Regions from separate parts of the Paenibacillus sp. Marseille-P2973 genome, predicted to be linked through region 1. Evidence: predicted binding sites of a transcription regulator. Region 1 holds the regulator's gene; the other holds the start of a gene.
The links. Region 1 encodes NrdR, which represses ribonucleotide reductase genes. Its sites were predicted from a motif close to AACACNATATATNGTGTT; they were not measured.
Positions count from the first base shown of each region.

Region 2: the regulator NrdR is predicted to act here: its motif matches at 3,607-3,624, upstream of nrdD (anaerobic ribonucleoside-triphosphate reductase).

Region 1 is NZ_JAGQEH010000003.1:35,110-41,384, reverse strand. Features, by position in the region: gene pstA (phosphate ABC transporter permease PstA) at 1-604, opposite strand, end outside; gene pstC (phosphate ABC transporter permease subunit PstC) at 601-1,503, opposite strand; gene KB559_RS06965 (phosphate ABC transporter substrate-binding protein) at 1,581-2,519, opposite strand; gene KB559_RS06960 (hypothetical protein) at 2,683-2,877, opposite strand; gene nrdR (transcriptional regulator NrdR) at 2,937-3,407, opposite strand; gene KB559_RS06950 (alpha/beta-type small acid-soluble spore protein) at 3,541-3,765, shown strand; gene KB559_RS06945 (lytic transglycosylase domain-containing protein) at 3,822-4,385, opposite strand; gene coaE (dephospho-CoA kinase) at 4,382-4,978, opposite strand; gene mutM (DNA-formamidopyrimidine glycosylase) at 4,975-5,916, opposite strand.
Region 2 is NZ_JAGQEH010000021.1:1,061-7,335, forward strand. Features, by position in the region: tRNA gene KB559_RS23350 (tRNA-Thr) at 1-7, shown strand, start outside; tRNA gene KB559_RS23355 (tRNA-Tyr) at 13-97, shown strand; tRNA gene KB559_RS23360 (tRNA-Trp) at 106-179, shown strand; tRNA gene KB559_RS23365 (tRNA-His) at 208-283, shown strand; tRNA gene KB559_RS23370 (tRNA-Gln) at 306-380, shown strand; tRNA gene KB559_RS23375 (tRNA-Gly) at 387-461, shown strand; tRNA gene KB559_RS23380 (tRNA-Cys) at 473-546, shown strand; tRNA gene KB559_RS23385 (tRNA-Leu) at 558-643, shown strand; tRNA gene KB559_RS23390 (tRNA-Arg) at 656-732, shown strand; tRNA gene KB559_RS23395 (tRNA-Leu) at 767-846, shown strand; gene KB559_RS23400 (alpha/beta fold hydrolase) at 1,040-1,915, shown strand; gene ant(6) (aminoglycoside 6-adenylyltransferase) at 1,959-2,813, shown strand; gene KB559_RS23410 (class I SAM-dependent methyltransferase) at 2,835-3,566, shown strand; gene nrdD (anaerobic ribonucleoside-triphosphate reductase) at 3,763-5,943, shown strand; gene nrdG (anaerobic ribonucleoside-triphosphate reductase activating protein) at 5,949-6,275, shown strand, end outside.

The DNA.
Region 1 (6,275 bases):
ACACGCGGCCGGCGGCCAGAATCGTACCGGTCAGAATAATCGGCAGAGCGATAGGAAGCATAATGGATTTGATCGTTTTCCATTTGGACAAGCCCAGCGCCAGACTGGCTTCTTTTTGGGCCTGGGGAACGCTTTGCATGCCCTGCTCCGTAATCCGTACCATAAGCGGCAGGTTAAATACTGTCAACGCGAGCGCGCCTGAGAACAGCGAGAACCCAAAGCCGAACACATTGACAAAGACAAGCAAACCGAACAAACCAACCACGATCGACGGAAAAGAGGACAGCACCTCAACGATCAGACGTATAAAATCCGTTACTTTTCCCGGCTTGGCGTATTCGCTCATATAAATGCCCGCACCTAACCCGAGCGGAACCGTGATAAGCATCGTCAATACTAACAAGAACAAAGAGTTGAATAATTGCGGTCCGATCCCCCCGCCCTTCTTGATCGTTTCGGGAGGCGAGGTCAGGAAGTCAAAACTGATGTGTCCAATACCGCGCACGAGAATAAATCCGAGCAAACCGGCCATGATCAGAACGATGATGCCAGCAAAAAATATAATGACTGCGGTAGCGATTTTATCGGCGGTTTTTGCGCTCATCGATTTGCTCTCCTTTCAAGAAACCGGACAATGAAGACGAAGACGAAGGTCATTAACATAAGAATTAAAGCCAGTGTCCAGAGGACGTTATTTTGAACCGAGCCCATAACCGTATTCCCCATGCTGAGCGTAATCGCGCTTGTTAGCGTCGACGCAGACTCAAACAGGGATTTTGGAATATGCGGTGCATTCCCGATAACCATCTGTACGGCAAGAGCTTCCCCAAACGCTCTAGCCATCCCCAGCACCACCCCGGTCATTAAAGCCGGCAATGTAGTTGGAATGACCGTACGTGCAAGAGTTTGCCAGCGTGTAGCACCAAGCGCATAAGAGCCCTCTTTTAGCCCCGGTGGAAGCGCGGCTAGAGCATCCGTAGCAATGGATGTCATGGTCGGAAGAATCATAATCGACAATACGCTGGCCCCGGCAGCGATCCCTAGACCTTGTCCGGGAAAAATGTCCCTATAAAACGGTACGATAACGCTGAGTCCAACAAACCCGTAGACAACGGACGGAATACCCGCCAGCAGCTCAATCGCCGGCTGAAGATATTTTCTACCGATCTTCGGCATAATTTCCACCATGAACAAGGCGGCGCAAATGCTGAGCGGGGCGGCGATGATCGCCGCCAAAATCGACGTACTGAATGAACCTATAATAAACGGCAGCGCACCGAATAACGGCGGCTCCCCTTCCGGTTTCCACTTGGTACCTCCGAAAATTTCTCCTAACGAGATTCCATTTTTAATAAAGGAACTAAAACCTTTGGTAGCGACAAAATAGACTAAGGAAAAAATAGTCACCACCAATAGCACGATGCATAAGGAGGTAAATACTTTACCAGTCCACTCTTCAATAATATGCTGTTTTAGTTTGCGTTTTTCTCTGGACTGAGCCATGAGACCTCTCCTTTTTTACAGCACAGAAAGAGGCAGATGGTTCCGCCTCTTGTCCTGCTGTATGATGTTCTCCGGAATTATTTCGTGATGTTACCGTCCACGTCGCGTTTAACTTGCATTTTGCTGGCCGGAATGTAACCAAGCTCAACAACATCGCCGTTTTGCACTTCCTCGGATGTCATGTAATCCAGGAATGCTTTTACAACTTCATTCGGCTCGCCTTTCGTGTACATATGCTCATAAGCCCATACCGGATAAGTACCATTCGCCACATTTTCTTCCGTTGCGTCCACGCCTTCATATTTCAATGTTTTCACGGAATCGTCCAGGTAAGAAAGAGCAAGGTAGCCGATAGCCCCAGGTGTTTCGCCTACAAGCTTCTTAACCGTACCGGAGGAATCCTCTTGGATTGCGCCCGCAAGATCTTCGGTTTTCGTTCCAAGCGCATATTTTTCAAAAGTGGCCCGGGTACCGGAACTGGATGGTCTGTTGACGATTTGGATCGCTTGATCCGGACCGCCTGCATCTTTCCAGTTCGTAATTTTGCCTGTGAAGATTTGGACCAACTGATCTTTCGTCAGATTATCGATATTTACATCCGGGTTGACTACAGCTGCCATAGCTACGACTGCGACTTGGTGGTCAACCAATTCGCCGGCCGGTCCGGCTTCAAGCTTTTCTTCTGCGAATACGTCAGAGTTACCGATATCCGCTTGTCCGCCCGATACTTGAGTCAAGCCGGTACCGCTGCCGCCGCCTTGAACTTGAATCGATACTTTCGGATTTTTGTCCATAAAGCTTTTGGAAGCCTGATCCACCAATGGTTGTAAAGCGGAAGAACCAACGGCCAGGATAGAACCGGAAAGCTCGCTCGCCTTGTCATTTCCACCGTTTGCCGAACTGTTTGTCCCCGCATTATTTCCTGTAGCAGAATTGTTCGTTTTGTTTCCTTGACCGCACGCAGCCAAAGTAAATGTTAAAATCAGTGCCATAACCAGCATCAAGCTCTTTTTCATTGTGAAGGTTTCCCCCTTGATTTGTTTGTATAACCTGATTATAAAAAGCAAGTATCAATCCCGTGTTTTCGTTTTGTAAACGCAGTGTTAAAAATAAAAAAGACGATTGCATAGGACAATGCCCTAATACAACCGTCTGTAAACTTATAATGTATTCAATTCATCATGATACGCCCGTCTTCCGCCTACGAATCCTTTGACCGGCAATCACACCTAATAAAACTCCTGCCACTCCGAATATCGAAACAGAAGATACCACTTGATACGCCTGCCATCCCAACAGAAAGGCCAGTCCGCTGCCGAAGGTCGTTCCTGCCAAAAAGCCGATGGCCGGTCCGTTCAAAGCGTCTGTTTTCACTCGTTGCCGCTCCTTCCTTGGGAATCAGGACGATCAGATCAGACTTTCTGACACTCCTATCAGAGGTCCTCTCCCGTATTTTTGGACAAAAGTCCCTTTAATTCTTTCATAAACATATTGATATCCTTAAACTGACGGTAAACCGATGCAAAGCGGACATAGGCGACTTCATCGACCGGATACAATTGCTCCATCACCAGTTCGCCGATTTCCCGGCTCTCCACCTCGGCATTAGCCGAGTGGCGCATCGACCGTTCCACCTCGGAAACGATCGTTTCCAGTTGTTCAACTGAGACCGGTCTTTTCTCGCAAGCCCGGATGAGACCGCGCAGCATCTTCTCACGGCTAAATTCTTCCCGGCTGCCGTCTTTCTTAATCACGATCAGCGGCATTTCTTCGACCATTTCAAAAGTTGTAAAACGGCGGCTGCATTTTTCGCATTCACGGCGGCGGCGAATCGACCTGTTTTCATTGGCGGGTCTGGAGTCCAGTACCTTGGTCCCTAAATAATCGCAGTAGGGGCATTTCATATGTATGCCCTCCCTTCTAAATAAGCTATAATCTCATTTTATAATAATTCCAATAAATTACTTTAAAAACACGTAATGAACTTTGCCTTCCCCGAGCATAATACTTGTACCAACCGCAAGGAGGTGAACAATCATGGCCCAAAACAACAATAGTTCTTCGAATAACCTGGTGGTTAGACAAGCTACCGGAGCCCTGGAGCAAATGAAGTATGAAGTAGCTCAAGAGCTTGGGATTAACTTCCCGCAAGACGGATATGCTGGTAACCTGACATCTTACGAAAACGGTTCGATCGGTGGTTACATTACCAAACGTCTGGTAACTTTGGCCGAGCAACAACTGGCAGGTCAATTCCAATAAACACCGATCACCGGGAAGCTTAGACAGCGTTAGCTGTCTAAGCTTCCTTTTTTGCGTCAGAAATTCTCATAAATACTGGAGTACTGATTATAATAATGGGATACCCGTTGTACGTAATGACGGGTTTCAACGAACGGAATATCTTTGGCCGTTTCCAACCGGCCGTCCCAACGTCCGCTCTTGATCCAATTTTTTACGTTTGTCGGTCCTGCATTATAGGCGGCGATAACCTCAATCATATTACCGTCGAATTGCTCGGACAACCACCTCAAATACCAGGTTCCGATCTGAATATTCGCTGCGGTTTCCTCTTTTAAGCGGTCCAGCGGCACATCTTCCATTTTCGCCTTTTCAACAATCCACTCTGCCGTATCCGGCATAATCTGCATAATTCCAAGCGCACCTTTTCTTGATTCGGCCTCCGAGTTATATTTCGACTCGACCTTGATGATCGCAGCGACCATCAAAGGATCAAGACCGTTATTCCGGGCATGATACCGGATTTCGTCTTTGTAATGAATCGGATAAAACAATGATAACCAAGCGGAATTAAAAAATAAAATCAGTATAAAGCCAAGGAGCAGCAGAAGCAGGACCCGCTTTTTTCGCAGAAACCTCATGCCGGTCCCTTTTTCCGCCAGAAGTCGTCTATTTGAAGTTCCGTCTCTTTCCTGCCGAGACTGTTATCAATCAAAATATCCGCCCTCTCTCTTTTTAATTCAATGTCCATCTGTGCCCGAAGTCTCGCTTCAGCCTCTTCACGGGTCAATCCGTCTCTGGCCATTAACCGTTCAAGCTGCAATCCGCGCGGCACATAAACAACCATAATCTCGTCGTAGAGACTTTCCAAACCGGATTCGTATAAAAGCGGAATGTCCGCAACGACCAACCTGTTTGGATCGCTGGCTTCAAGCTCCGCCATCCGTCTCTTCATTTCGCTGCGAATGGCCGGATGCGTAATGTTCTCCAGCGCTTTTCGCTGCTGCGGATCGGAGAACACGATACTCCCTAGCCGCTTCCGGTCCAGTTGTCCTCCGGGAAGCAGGACGTCTTGTCCAAAATGCTTCGCCACTTGGGCAAGGACCGGGTGACCTGGCTCCATGATCTCCCTGGCGATGACATCGGCATCAATTAATGCGGCTCCCCGCTGGACGAGCATTTGCGAAACCGTGCTTTTCCCGGTGGCGATCCCGCCGGTCAACCCGATATTCATGATTTCACTCCATTTCCGGTACTGCGGCCGGATGACGCATGGACGTTGTCGAACCGCTTTTTGACCGCATTCCCTCCTCCATGGCCGGCTTTGAGCGAACTTCCAGTGCGATCCGACGGCTGGCAGTTTGGACAATAATGCGTCCCTCTTCCGCCCACTACCGTCTTCTCGACGGGTTGTCCGCAATTGAGACATGGCTCTCCCTGCCGTCCGTAAATCCGCAGTGAATGCTGAAACATTCCCATCTCACCTTGGCCATTGACATAGGACTTGATCGAGGATCCTCCTGCATTGACCGCTTCATTCAAAGTAGCAAGTATCGCTTCGTACAGAGACTCCAGAGCTGTATCGCTTAAGGTGTTCGCAGGCTGCTCCGGATGAATCCCCGCGCGAAAGAGCGCTTCGTCTACATAAATATTCCCTAGTCCCACTACATATTCCTGGTTCAGGAGGACAGGCTTGATCTTCGATGTCCGTTTGGCAATCGCACCCCGGAAAGCCTCCTTGGTAAATCCCTCGTCCAACGGCTCCAATCCCAGTTTGGCCAACGGCTTATGGTTAAATTCCTCACCCGGAAGAAATAGATGCATCGTGCCAAACTGACGGACATCTTTATATCTGAGCTCGGTCCCGTCCGTAAAATGAAAAATGACATGCGTATGCTTCTCAACGGGTTCCTCGCTGCGGTACAGCCCGTACCGGCCCTCCATCCGCAGATGGGAGACCAGTACAAGTCCATCCATTATAATTCTTAAAAATTTGCCTCTGCGGCCGACATCAAGAATCCGATGTCCCGCCAGTTCCATTTCAAAACGCCGAATATCGTCAGGCCGCTGAATGATCCGCGGCAGCGATACCGTTACGGATTGTATCGTTTTGCCGACAATTAACCCGGTCAATGTTCGTCTGACCGTCTCTACCTCCGGTAATTCCGGCATGCCAATTTCACCTCTAATGATTGATATATCTAGATTCGATGCCGAATACGCCACACAGCAATACTTCGTGATCAAAAGCTGAGTTTTTGACCTACCTAACTTCAATGGAGGTTCAAAAAGTCGGGTTTTCAGCACCGAGAAGGTTGGATGAGGCAGGGACTGAGGAGCGGAGCGTAGGATATTCCTACGTGAGCACCGGAAGGCCCTGCTGAATTCAAGATTCGATGTCGAATACGCCACACAGCAACACTTCGTGATCAAAAGCTGACTTTTTGAACTACCTAACTTCAATGGAGGTTCAAAAAGTCGGGTTTTCAGCACCGAGAAGGTTGGATGAGGCAGGGACTGAGGAGCGGAGC
Region 2 (6,275 bases), on a different contig from region 1:
GGCACCATACTTGGAGGCTTAGTGAAGTGGCTAAACACGGCAGACTGTAAATCTGCTCTCTACGAGTTCGGTGGTTCGAATCCATCAGCCTCCACCACTTTTTATAGGGGCATAGTTTAAAGGTAGAACAAAGGTCTCCAAAACCTTTGGTGTGGGTTCAATTCCTGCTGCCCCTGCCAATTTTCAAATAACTTAATACTTTTTATGGCGGTCGTGGCGAAGGGGTTAACGCACCGGATTGTGGCTCCGGCATTCGTGGGTTCAAGTCCCATCGATCGCCCCATTTTTAACTAAAAAATAATCGTTGGGGATTAGCCAAGCGGTAAGGCAACGGACTTTGACTCCGTCATCCATAGGTTCGAATCCTATATCCCCAGCCATTTTAAGCGGACGTGGCTCAGCGGTAGAGCATCGCCTTGCCAAGGCGAGGGTCGCGGGTTCGATTCCCGTCGTCCGCTCCATTCTATTATAAGGCGCCATAGCCAAGTGGTAAGGCACAGCTCTGCAAAAGCTCTACCCCCAGTTCGAATCTGGGTGGCGCCTCCATTTTCTTTTTAGCGGGAGTGGCGGAATCGGCAGACGCACAGGACTTAAAATCCTGCGGTAGGTGACTATCGTACCAGTTCAAGTCTGGTCTTCCGCACTTTTGATTTATGTCCCCTTAGCTCAGCTGGATAGAGCGTTTGACTACGAATCAAAAGGTCAGGAGTTCGAATCTCTTAGGGGACGCCATTATAACTCGCTTAAAGAAAATAAATATGAATATGCCGGTGTGGCGGAATTGGCAGACGCGCGCGACTCAAAATCGTGAGGGAAACCGTGGGGGTTCGAGTCCCTTCACCGGCATTACATTTAAATCTAAAGTTCATCAGATAATATCTGATGAACTTTTTTTATTTTGAAGAGAGAGCTCTCCGTGCCTGCAACAGCAAAAAACAGCCCTTCCTATACCAGAGTGGAGCAATAAAAGATGGAAATTTTATGTGTTGCTGTTAGACTAACATTTGAGTGAAGTAGAACGAGAGTGAAGGTGAAGACAATGAGTCGGGAAATTCATACACTTCAAGTTGGAGACACAACACTGGAATACACGGTAGTTGGCAAAGGAATCCCCATATTGCTTCTTCATGGAGGGCACTCGGGGTGCCAGGAGGTATTCGGCTATGAACGGTTGTTAGAGTCGGGATTCTCTATTATTACTCCCTCTCGTGCAGGATATGGCCGTACTACGCCAGTGATGGAGTTGATCCAAGCATGCAGCTTGTATAAAGAGCTCTTGGATCATTTATCCATTGATCATGTCCATGTCATGGCGATCTCAGCTGGCGGACCTAGCGGTATTTTGTTTTGCTCCTTATTTCCTGCCAAGGTCTCTAGTTTTACGTTGCAGTGTGCGGTTACAAAACCATGGCTGACACCGGCGGATCAAGCATATCGAGCTGGAATGCGTATTTTTAATCCGAATAGGGAAAGAGGAACTTGGAGGATGCTGGCGGTATTCAGCAACCTGTTCCCGAAATTAATGTTCAGATTGATGGCATCTTCTTTCTCAAATTTGCCTTATTCAGAAGTAAAACAACGAATAGACAACACCGCGATTGAAGAGTTTCGCAAAATGAATAATCGGCAACGCTCTCATTCAGGTTTTCTCATTGACTTAAAGCACACGCAGCATGATTATTCCAAAGAAATGGCCCATATTCAAGCGCCGACGTTAATCATGCACAGTAAAAATGATCGTTCAGTACCTTTAAGCCATGCAGAATATGCAAAGGCATATATTCCCCAAGCAGAACAATGTATTCTTGACTCCTGGGGACATCTCATATGGATTGGAAAGCATGCGGTTGAGTATGACGATGCATTAGTGTTGTTCTTAAAACGGCAAGAGCAACGAAATCTTTCTACTGCATAAATAGTATTCATTTGCGAGGGTTCCGAAATGGAGGGTTACTGTCTTGAGAAGTGAACAAGAAATGATGAAACTCCTTATGGATTTTGCTGTTAAGGATGATCGAATTCGATTGGTAACTTTGGAAGGATCACGCACAAACAAAAACATTCTCCCTGATCGATTTCAAGACTATGACCTCTCTTATTTCGTTACAGATATTGATTCTTTCAAAGGAAATGATGAGTGGCTTCGAGTTTTCGGTAAGATGCTCATGATGCAAAAGCCTGAAGATATGAAGCTGTTTCCGCCAGAATTGGGGAATTGGTTTTCCTATTTAATGATTTTTGAGGATGGAAACAAAGTAGACCTGACATTAATTCCCATTAACGAGTTGGAAGATTATTTTGCCAATAGCGATGGTTTAGTTGAAGTGTTGCTCGACAAGGACCTGCTGCTCAAGAATGAAGTTTTCGCCAACGATCATAAATATTGGATTAAAAAGCCTACTGCAAGAGAATTTGACGATTGTTGTAATGAGTTCTGGATGGGTTCGACCTATGTAGTAAAAGGATTAGCGAGAAAAGAGATCCTGTTTGCGATTGATCATCTCAATGAGATTGCTAGACCTAATTTGCTGAGGATGATGGCCTGGAACATCGGGTCGGAGCAAGGGTACAATTTTAGTGTGGGGAAGAACTATAAGTTTATTAATCGTTATCTTTCCAATGAACATTGGGAAAAGCTCCTATCCACCTATTCGGAGAATGGGTATCCGGAAATGTGGCAGTCGTTATTAACTTGTTATGACTTATTTAGAACATACTCGAAAGCTGTATCAGAAAGACTTGAATATAACTATCCCGACTATGATGAGGTTATCACTAAGTATACTGAAAGTATTTACGCATCATTGAGGTAAACTACAAGGAGGTTGATTGCCATGAAACAAAATAGCTATGACGATCCAGGCTTCTTCACGAAATACAGCCAAATGCCCCGTTCAACAGGAGGGTTGGATGCTGCCGGGGAGTGGTCCGTTTTTCGGGCGATGCTTCCGGAACTCAAGGACAAAAAGGTGCTTGATCTCGGTTGCGGTTATGGATGGCACAGCAGATATGTACGGGAGCATGATGCCAGTTACGTTGTAGGCGTGGATCTCTCTGAGAAAATGCTGGAGCGTGCCAGAAGCATGACCCGCGATGAGAAGATCAAATATCAGCGGAGCGCCATTGAAGATATCGATTATGCCGAGGGGGAGTTTGACCTGGTGATCAGTTCCCTCGCACTCCATTATGTTGGAGATTTTGAGAGCATTTGCCGCAAGGTTTATCACTGTCTCGCATCCGGCGGTACCTTTGTGTATTCGGTGGAGCACCCGGTGTATACCGCGCTTCCGGAACAAGACTGGGTTTACAGCGAGAGGGGAGAGAAATTGCATTGGCCGGTCGATCGTTATCATGAAGAAGGGCCGCGAAATGCAAGATTTCTTGATCATGATGTCGTCAAGTATCACCGAAGCATTGCGACGCAGGTGAATGCGCTCATTACATCGGGATTTCGAATTCGGGAGATGTCCGAACTTAAGCCGGAAGATTACCAGATCGAGCAGGATCCGGAATGGAAGGATGCAAGCCGAAGACCCATCTTTTTGTTGATTGCCGCAGATAAATAAGGAAGGACCCAATACCATAGTCATACACAATGAAGTTTTCAATACTATATATAGTAGTATTTTGCCTTCGGCAGTGTCTATAATCACTGTAAGTTGATTTTTAATGGGGTATACTTTCTGGACAAGCGGGGTAACACACCCAAACTCGCCCTTAGTCGAATACCTAATTTAAAATCACTAACGAAGGATGAATTAAATGATAGTTATTAAGCGAGACGGCTCAGAGGTAGCATTCAATCAACAGAAAATCATCGATGCGATTTGCGCGGCCATGAATAGTACGAAGAAAAAGGGCGACTCCGAATTGGCACAAAAGATAGCCGACAAGGTGACGCGGAAAATCTCCAAGCTGGAGAAAGTGGATATCGAGCATATTCAGGATGAAGTTCAATCCGCGCTGATGAATAGCAGAAGGAAAGACGCTGCCGAGGCCTACATTGGCTATCGCGAAATTAGAACATTGAAGCGGCGTGAACGCAGCAGTCTGGATAAGAAGGTACTTGGGCTCCTGGAGCTCACGAATGAAGAGGTACTGAAAGAGAACTCCAATAAGGATGGGGCGACCATTCCGACGCAGCGAGATTTGCTGGCAGGCATCATGGCGAAGGATTTCGCCCAAACCTACATGATCCCCAAACGGGTTGTCGAAGCCCACAACAGCGGGGACCTTCATTTTCATGATCAGGATTACAGCCCTTATTTCCCGATTTATAACTGCATGCTAATTGACCTGAAGGGAATGCTGGAGAACGGCTTCAAGCTCGGCAATGCTCAGATCGAAACACCAAAGTCTATTACAACCGCTACAGCGATTACGGCACAGATTATCGCACAAGTGGCGAGTCACATCTATGGCGGCAATACGATTAATGAAATAGACAGAATTTTGGCCCCCTATGTGTTTGAATCTTTTAAAAAGCACTATCGCAAAGGCCTGGAATGGCTGTATATGCTGGAAAAAGACGAAATCGAAGATATAGATATTTCCTGGGAAAATAAAAAATTACATAAGAAGTACCCGCGTTGTTTTGAGTATGCTAAAAGTTTGACCGAGAAAGAAACCTATGATGCGTTTCAATCTCTTGAATATGAAATCAATACGCTGGTGAGCGCCAACGGACAAACCCCCTTCAGCACATTCGGCTTCGGACGTGGATTGTCTTGGGCGGAGCGGCAAATCCAGATCGCTATTTTGCAAAACCGGATCCGCGGGCTTGGGAGAGACGGGAAAACCGCCATTTTCCCTAAGCTGATCTTTGGCCTGGAAGAGGGCGTCAACTTAAAGCCGGGGGATCCAAACTACGACATCAAGCAACTGGCTTTAAAATGCAGTACATTACGAATGTATCCCGACATCATTTCCGTACCGAAGGTCAAAGAAATTACCGGCTCCTTCAAATTTCCGATGGGCTGCCGCTCTTTTTTGGGCAGATATGAGGAGAACGGAGAGGAACTCCATGACGGCCGGTTTAACATGGGGGTAGTCACCGCCAATTTGCCGCGGATCGCTGTCAAAGCGAACGGCTCGGAAGCCGCTTTTTACCGCCTTCTGGATGAGCTTCTTGAAGTGTGCAAGGAAGGACTCATGTATCGTATTGAGCGCTTAAAAGGCGTCAAAGCGAAGGTGGCCCCGATCTTGTATATGGAGGGCGCCGCGGGCAGCCGCCTTCAACCGGAGGATACCATCGATCATCTGCTTAAGAACGGAAGAGCCAGCATCTCGTTAGGCTATATCGGCATCCATGAAACGATGATGGCTTTGTACGGAACCTGTCTTTTTGACGATCAGGAATTGCGAAATAAAGGGTTGCAGATCGTGCAGTACTTAAGCCAAAAAGCCGAGCAATGGAAAGAGGAGACCGGTTACGGCTTCAGCTTGTATTCCACACCGGCCGAATCCCTATGCTACCGCTTCTGCAGACTGGATGAGGAGAAGTTCGGCCGTGTTGAAGGAGTGACGGATAAAGGTTATTATACGAACTCCTTCCATCTCGACGTGAACAAGAAAGTGACTCCATTTGAAAAGATACAATTCGAGAAGGATTACCCTCAATACGCAAGCGGCGGATTTATTACGTACTGCGAATTCGATTCGATGGTCAACAATCCGGAGGCGCTGGAAGCGGTATGGGATTACGCTTATGAACGGGTGCCCTATTTTGGAACGAATACGCCGACCGATCGATGCCTGGAGTGCGGGTTTGAAGGTGAGTTTGAAGCGACAAATACTGGCTTTGAATGTCCGAACTGCGGCAATGCCAATCCGAAAACCTCTTCCGTCATCCGGCGCTGCTGCGGGTATTTGTCGGAGCCGAGCCAACGGCCGTTTAATGCGGGCAAGCAAAAAGAAGTTCTCTCCCGCGTGAAGCATATGTGAGCCTAATGAATATCGCGGATTATAAAAGATTTGACGTCATCAATGGAAGAGGACTCCGGCATTCGATATTTACATCAGGCTGTACGCATCACTGCAAGGGCTGTTTTAATGCGGCTACATGGAACTTTAATTACGGGAAGCCTTATACGGAAGAACTGGAAGAACAGATCATTGGCGATTTGAATATGCCGGATGTTCAGATTACCGGCTTGTCCATATTGGGCGGAGAACCGTTTCAGAATGTCGATGGACTGCTGCGGCTAGCTTCAAGGGTTCGCAACGAATGCAAAGGTAAGGATATCTGGGTCTGGTCCGGTTATACGTTCGAAGAG